DNA from 3 places in the Pedococcus sp. P2_D7 genome. Region 3 is predicted to be linked to each of the others. Evidence: predicted binding sites of a transcription regulator. Region 3 holds the regulator's gene; each other region holds the start of a gene.
The links. The regulator LexA, encoded in region 3, represses DNA repair genes until DNA is damaged. The targets are predictions, from matches to a motif close to TCGAACANNTGTTCGA.
Positions count from the first base shown of each region.

Region 1: AC1DWJ_RS00420 (YbaK/EbsC family protein) is a predicted target of LexA. The motif match lies at 809-824, and genes of this name have one in related genera.
Region 2: AC1DWJ_RS04545 (HNH endonuclease signature motif containing protein) is a predicted target of LexA. The motif match lies at 1,456-1,471, and genes of this name have one in related genera.

Region 1 is NZ_JBFUEH010000001.1:82,235-84,473, reverse strand. Features, by position in the region: gene AC1DWJ_RS00430 (SAV_6107 family HEPN domain-containing protein) at 1-179, opposite strand, end outside; gene AC1DWJ_RS00425 (DUF6504 family protein) at 179-538, opposite strand; gene AC1DWJ_RS00420 (YbaK/EbsC family protein) at 917-1,567, shown strand; gene AC1DWJ_RS00415 (VOC family protein) at 1,646-2,032, opposite strand; gene AC1DWJ_RS00410 (HAD-IIA family hydrolase) at 2,126-2,239, shown strand, end outside.
Region 2 is NZ_JBFUEH010000002.1:219,862-222,100, forward strand. Features, by position in the region: gene AC1DWJ_RS04540 (NHL domain-containing thioredoxin family protein) at 1-89, shown strand, start outside; gene AC1DWJ_RS04545 (HNH endonuclease signature motif containing protein) at 116-1,441, opposite strand; gene AC1DWJ_RS04550 (DUF6458 family protein) at 1,734-2,003, shown strand.
Region 3 is NZ_JBFUEH010000008.1:76,052-78,290, forward strand. Features, by position in the region: gene AC1DWJ_RS18065 (N-acetyltransferase family protein) at 1-195, shown strand, start outside; gene AC1DWJ_RS18070 (DUF4259 domain-containing protein) at 267-680, shown strand; gene lexA (transcriptional repressor LexA) at 777-1,502, opposite strand; gene AC1DWJ_RS18080 (LysM peptidoglycan-binding domain-containing protein) at 1,727-2,173, shown strand.

The DNA of each region.
Region 1 (2,239 bases), on a different contig from region 3:
GCCTGGTCGTAACGCCGGGTGACCTCCTGGCTCTGGCAGGCCTCGAGCAGTGAGTGCCGGGCCCGGTCGAGCAGGTCGAGGGTGGCAGCGGCCCCGGTGGAAGCCCCGGTGGAAGCCCCGGTGGAAGCCCCGGTGGAAGCCCCGGTGGAGGCCTCGGTGGTCATCAGTGGGTTTCCCATCAGTCCGCGACCCTCAGCAGCCGCCACTGGCTGCCGTGGTCGGCACCCAGGTCGTAGACCCCCACCCCGCAGAGGCGGCCGGCACTCGCCTCGACCCGCCAGACCTGTCGCTCGCGGGCATCGGTGAGCACGTCACTGCCACCATCACGCTCCCGGGCGTCGCGCCACCACGGGCGGCGTTCCTGCCAGCGGTCGAGCACGGCCCGCACGACGTAGAGCCGGCCGCGCCAGACGAACGCCTCGGGCTCGCGTCCTGCTCCCGCACCCTCGACACCTCCGGCAGCCCCCAGGGTGCCGGAGGTGAGATCGTCGCGAACCCCCTCGCGGACCTCGATGGTCTCTTCGTAGCGGCGAACCACGGGATGCTCCTTCACGGTCTGGTGCGGATGAGAGGTGGGATGAGAGGTGGGATGAGAGGGCGATGAGATGGGCAGCGTGAAACCGGGCATGACGCAGCACCGTCGAGGGCAGGCGCGACGGCGCACTCGGGTGCTGCTCTGGCCCTGTGACGGGCGGGGTCGAGGCGCCTGATCACAGGGCCAGAGCCGCAGTGCTCCGCGGGACCGCCGGTCACGGTGGAGCCGTCACCAGCGGGCCGTGACCGGTGGACCGGTCGTGGGACCACGAGTTCGAACAAGTGTTCGATAAGAAGAACCGTACACCCCGCCACGGACAGCCCGTCAACCCCTGCGGAACCAGTGGTGACAGCGACTCCCCCACGCCCCTAGTTTGGGGACATGACAGCGCCCGACGGACCGCCGTCGGCCCCCGACCTGGTGGCCTCCGCCACCGACCCGATGCCGGCCGCCACCGACCCGGCCGCATCCACCGCCGACCCGGCCGCATCCACCGCCGACCCGGCCGCACCAGCCACCGACCCGGCTGCCTCGACCCCCGACCTGACCGGGCACCCCGCCGTGCGCCGGGTCCTCGACACGCTTGCGGTGCACCACGTCGTCCCGCAGGTGGTCAGCCTGCCCGACGCCGCCCGGACCGCAGCCGCCGCAGCCGCCGCCCTCGGCATCACCCCGGCCGAGATCGCCAACTCACTCATCTTCCGTGCCCACGCCCCCGACCAGAGCATCAGCCCGGTGCTCATCCTCACCTCGGGCGCGCACAAGGTCGACCTGGTCAAGGTCGCCGAGCTCGTCGACGACATCGACCACCTCGACCGCGCCGACGCCGACTTCGTCCTGGCGGCGACCGGTTTCACCATCGGCGGGGTCGCACCGGTCGGCCACGCCACCCCGGTGCGCACCCTCGTCGACGTCTCGCTCAGCCGCTACCGGCACGTGTGGGCCGCCGCCGGGCACAGCCACACGGTCTTCCGCACGACCTACGAGGAGCTCCTGCGGGTCACCGGCGGACACGCCATCGAGGTCGCCTGAGCGACCCGCACCCTGACCCCGCACGCACGGAGTCGGGCGTGCCCCTGAGGGCGGGGCACGGCATACGAGGGCTGCTGGCTAGCCGCTCGCCACCTGGTGGACGCACAGGACGTTGCCGTCGGGGTCCTTGAACCACGCCGCCTTCTCGCCACCCATCTCGGCGATGTGGTCGACGGTCTTGAGGTCGGGCAGGTCGTAGTCCTCGAAGACCACGCCCCGCCCTTCGAGGTCGGCCACCTCGGCGACCACGTCGTCGACCTCCCAGGTCAGCGCGGTGCTGGGGTTCTGCGTGCCCGCTTCACGGGGAAGCAGCATCAGCATCGCGCCACCACTGAGCTGGTACATGAGGCTGCCCTCGTCGTTCGTCCCCAGGAACGGCAGGTCCAGCAGGTCGTAGAAACCCTTGGCGCGATCGATGTCCGCGACAGGAAGCAGCGCCGCAACTGCGCTCGTGGCCAATGACATGACGAGCACCTCCTTCAGGCCCTCCCAGCGTGCTCCCGGTCCGGCTGCTGGTGCTCCACCAAAGCGCGCAGCACAAGTCGGCACAATGGGCCCATGACCACCCCCAAGCCCGTCGAGTGCTGGCTCACCGACATGGACGGCGTGCTCGTCCACGAGGAGAGCGTCATCCCCGGGGCACCCGAGTTCATCGCCGCCCTGCAGGAGTCC
Region 2 (2,239 bases), on a different contig from region 3:
GCCATCTCTACCAACAGGACTGGGGCATCCCGGTCGTCCTGGTCGAGGGCGCGACCGATCGCCTCGACCTCGACCTGCGCGGCACCTGAAGAGCACAGCGAGCTGCGGAGGGAAGCTAGCTCCGAAGTGCGTAGATGACGGACTTCTTCCCTTGGGCACCGGTGTCGACGCGGTGCCAGTAGCGGGGATCGTGGGCTCTGCGGTGATGGTGTCCGCACAACGGCACCGCGAGCGCGAGGTCGGTGTGACCGCCTCTCGCCCACGGGTCCTCGTGGTGCAGCTCGGACCAGGCGTAGGGCCGGTCGCACCCTTCAGCAGCGCAGGTGTCGTAGACCGTCGCGAGGGCGACCCGCTGTGCCTCGGTGAAGAAGCGCTCCTGCCGGCCGAGGTCGAGCGGCACCGACCTGCCCCCCAGCACCGCCGGGACGATGCCGGCGTTGCAGGCGAGCCGTCGCGCCTCACTGGCGGAGAGGTCGTGCCCGGTGTCGAGGTGGGCCGCGCCGAGCGCCGCCTTGAGCTGGTCGTGGTCGACCGTCACGACCACCGTCGCCGCGACCTTGCCCGAGAGGGTGTCGGTGGGCAGGTGCTCGAGCAGCTCCACGAAGGCGGACCCGTAGCGGTGGGCCCAGTCGCCGTCGGCGGCGCGGAAGGCGTCCCAGGTGGCGTCCGCGACTTCGGTCGCGGTCGTCGCCCCGGCCGCCTTCGCAGCCTTGGCAGCCTGCTGGGCGAACCGTCGCGGCGAGGCGATCTGCTGGACCGTCTTGACCAGGATCGCCGCGGCGAGCGTGGGCAGGGTGAAGTGGCCGCTCGTCGTGCCATCGCCGTTCTGGTGCCAGGTCAGGCGCGACTTGGCCAGCGCCGCTTCCTCCTGCGTGCGCAGGACCCGGTCCTCGTGGGCGTCGACCTCGGCCTGCGACCGCTCGACGGCGGCCAGCGCTCGGCGGCCGTCGCGTCGCAGGGTGCCCGGGTCGACGAGCTTGGCCCGGCGCACCAGGGCGGTCTCGATCGCGGTGCGCTCCTCGGCGCCAAGACCCTGCGGCAGCTGAGCCGTGGCGGTCGCGATGACCTGGGCGTGCTCCGTCGACACGTCACCGGCGGCCAGCGCCTCCCGCGTGGCCTCGAGGCCGTCGTCCAGGGCGGTCGCGAGGCGCACGTCGCGGGCCGCCTGACCGCCCTCGCGCCTCGTGCGGGCCGCGAGCCAGGCGCCCGTGCCGGTCATCCCCGACGCGGACGCCACCTCGGCCCGATCGGCCTCGGCCACCACGGACAGCCGCACCGCCTGCAACCGGGTGATCACCCGGTCCAGCGCCCCCAGGGCGGCGCCGGCGGCCGCGGCCCCGACCACGTCTCCGCCGGTGTGGCGGTCGAGCAGCTCGTCGATCTCGCGCAGCACCTCGACCGTCCCCGTGGGGCCGGGGTGGAGGGTGGCGGCTGCTGACATGTAGGCAACTATAGTCGAACACATGTTCGAGTACAAGCACCATCCACAGGGACAATGACCAGAAAGATGGTCACCCGGCACGGCGGAACTGCTGTCGGCCCGTCGCACGCCCGTCGCACGCCCGTCGCACGCCCGTCGCCGGCCCGTCGCAGGCCCGTCGCGGCCCACCGACGGTCGCGGCAGCGCAGGCCGGTTTGCGAAGAATGCGCCGCGTTGCCGCAGGTCAGAGCCCTCCGGCCGATAGAGTTGAGGCAACGGGCGACCAGTGCCCGCAATCCCCCAGGAGTGAAGCATGTACATCGGACTCGGCATCTTCCTGATCGTCGTCGGCGCGATCCTCACCTTCGCCATCGACGCGTCCTCGGTCGGCGGGGTCGACCTCCAGACGATCGGCTGGATCTGCATGATCGCCGGCGTTCTCGCGATCCTGCTGTCGCTCGTCATGACGAACCGTCGCGGCGTGGCCGGCGGCGGCTACTCGTCCCGCCGGGTCAGCCACACCGACCCGGCCACCGGCACGCAGGTCGACGAGGTCGAGGTGGACCGCGACCCTCGCGTCTGACCTCACGCACCACCGCACGGCAGCCACGCGCTGCCTCCGCCCAGGGCGGGCCGGGACCACCCGGCCCGCTCTGTCGCATGTCCGGGGGCCACGTCGACCCGAGGGGAGAGCTCCCCTGCGCTGACCCGTGCCTGAGCGGCCCTGGCGGGTAGTCCTCCCCATCGACGCGGGTGCCGCCCGTTCCTACCTTCGTGATCAGCAGCCGGTTCCACCAGGGGACGGGCGGATCCGAAACA
Region 3 (2,239 bases):
GCGCTGCTGGCGCGGCTCGACGCCGCGCCGGGCGTGCACACCCAGGTGGCCGTGGTGGCCCTCCCGAACGACGCGAGCGTGGCGCTGCACCTGGCGGCCGGTTTCGAACGGGTGGGGGTCCTGCGGGAGGTGGGGCACAAGTTCGGTCGTTATGTCGACACCGAGTGGTACCAACGGATGAGCCCCACGGATTAGGGCTGGCGTGTCGCGCCCTCGCGCGGCACTCTCGGAATTGCACCCCTGTCGCAGGCTGTGGAGGTTCGGAGATGGGCGCCATCGGAGCTGGGCCGTTCGAGAACGACGACGCACTGGACTTCCTCGACGAGCTCGAGGAGTCGGGGCAGGACGTGCGCCGCCGGAAGGTGGAGACCGCCCTCGCCCGGGTGGTCCGTGCGTCCGGCTACATCGAGGCCCCCACCATGTCCGAGGCCGTGGCGGCCGCCGCGGTGGTGGCCGCCTGTGACGACTTCGAGGCGGTGATCGGGGAGCGGAACGTGCCGCGCTGGATCGACGAGGACCCCATCGAGGTGGACGAGCGGCTCGAGGAGCTCGCGACGAAGGCCCTGCACCGCGCCCTGAAGTCCGACGACAACGAGCTCTGGGAGCTGTGGGCCGACGGCGACGGTGGCGAACGGTTCGCCACCAAGGTCACCCACCTGCTCGACGCCCTGGGTGACTGAGCCTTCTCCCTGCCTGCGGGGCCCCGACACGCGTGTGCCGCGGCACGCACGGGGCGTACCGCGGCACACGGTGCAGCCGGCACCTGAGGGTCGAGGTCAGATGCGGCGCAGCACCGCCGTGACCTTGCCGAGGATGGTGGCGTGGTCTCCGTCGATGGGGTCGAAGGCGGCGTTGTGCGGCATCAGCCACACCTTGCCGTCCTTGCGCTTGAAGGTCTTGACCGTCGCCTCGTTGTCGAGCATCGCGGCCACGATGTCGCCGTTGTCGGCGCTGGGCTGCTGCCGGACGACGACCCAGTCGCCGTCGCAGATCGCGGCCTCGATCATCGAGTCACCGACGACCTGCAGGAGGAAGAGCTGGCCCTCGCCCACGATCTGGCGGGGGAGCGGGAAGACGTCCTCGACGGTCTCCTCGGCCAGGATCGGCACACCGGCCGCGATGCGACCGAGCACCGGCACGTAGGACGCCTCAGGGCGGCGGTCGTTGATCCCGGTCTCGTCATAGGTGGCGGTCTCGTCCTCGACGCTGGCGCCGCCGCGGTAGCCCCGCATGTCGGCGGGCGAGTCGGGTGAGACGACCTCGATGGCGCGCGGTCGGTTGGGGTCGCGACGCAGGAAGCCCTTGCGCTCGAGCGTCGACAGCTGGTGGGCCACCGAGCTGGGGGAGGTGAGCCCCACGGCCTCGCCGATCTCGCGCAGGCTCGGCGGGTAGCCACGCCGGTCGACCGAGTTGCGGATCACCTCGAGCACCCGTCGCTGCCGGACGGTCAGACCGTCGCCGCGATCGCGGTCGGGCAGTTCCTTGACGTTGTCGTCGCTCATGCCGCTTCCTCACTTGAGCCGATAAAGGTGCAGGTCAGATGCCGTGTGCCGGGCAACTCAGCGGCTGTGACAGGTGGGCTGTCAGTGGCCTCTGATGTGCTTGGGGCATGAACACAGCGTATGGCCTTCGAACGTCTGTGCCAAACATGTGTTCGACGCGTGTCTTGATCCGTTCGAACATGCGTGCTAGAAATCACCCAGGCAGTTCTTCGCACACCCGTTCGATGAACGCAACCATGAGCCCCCAGCTCACCGCCCCCATGGAGGACCAGATGAGTGCAGCAGTCGCTTGGGACGTCGCCCCCGCGCCGGTGCGGGTCCCCGTTCGCCCGGCTCGCCCCCAGCTGGTCTCGGTGCCCACCGGGGCAGCGGTCCCCCAGGTGCCGGCCACGCCGCTGCGCATCACCCGCGCGGGCCGGCTGGCGCTGACCCTCATCGTCGTCGTGGCGGCGGTCGCCCTGGCGGTCGCGCTCTTCTCCGGCGGAGCCTCCGCCACCGTCATCGACCACTCGACCACCGTGGGCACCGGCCAGACCCTCTCCGAGATCGCCACGCAGCAGCTCCCTCAGCTGCCGATGGCCGAGGCCGTGGCCCAGCTCCAGATCGCGAACGACCTGACCGGCAGCGACATCCACGCCGGTCAGACGCTGCTCATCCCGCGGGTCGGCTGAGCGCGTGTCGGTCGAGCGCGTCGGTCGAGGTCCCACGGCCCGGGCCCACTGACCAGTCGGTAGGTC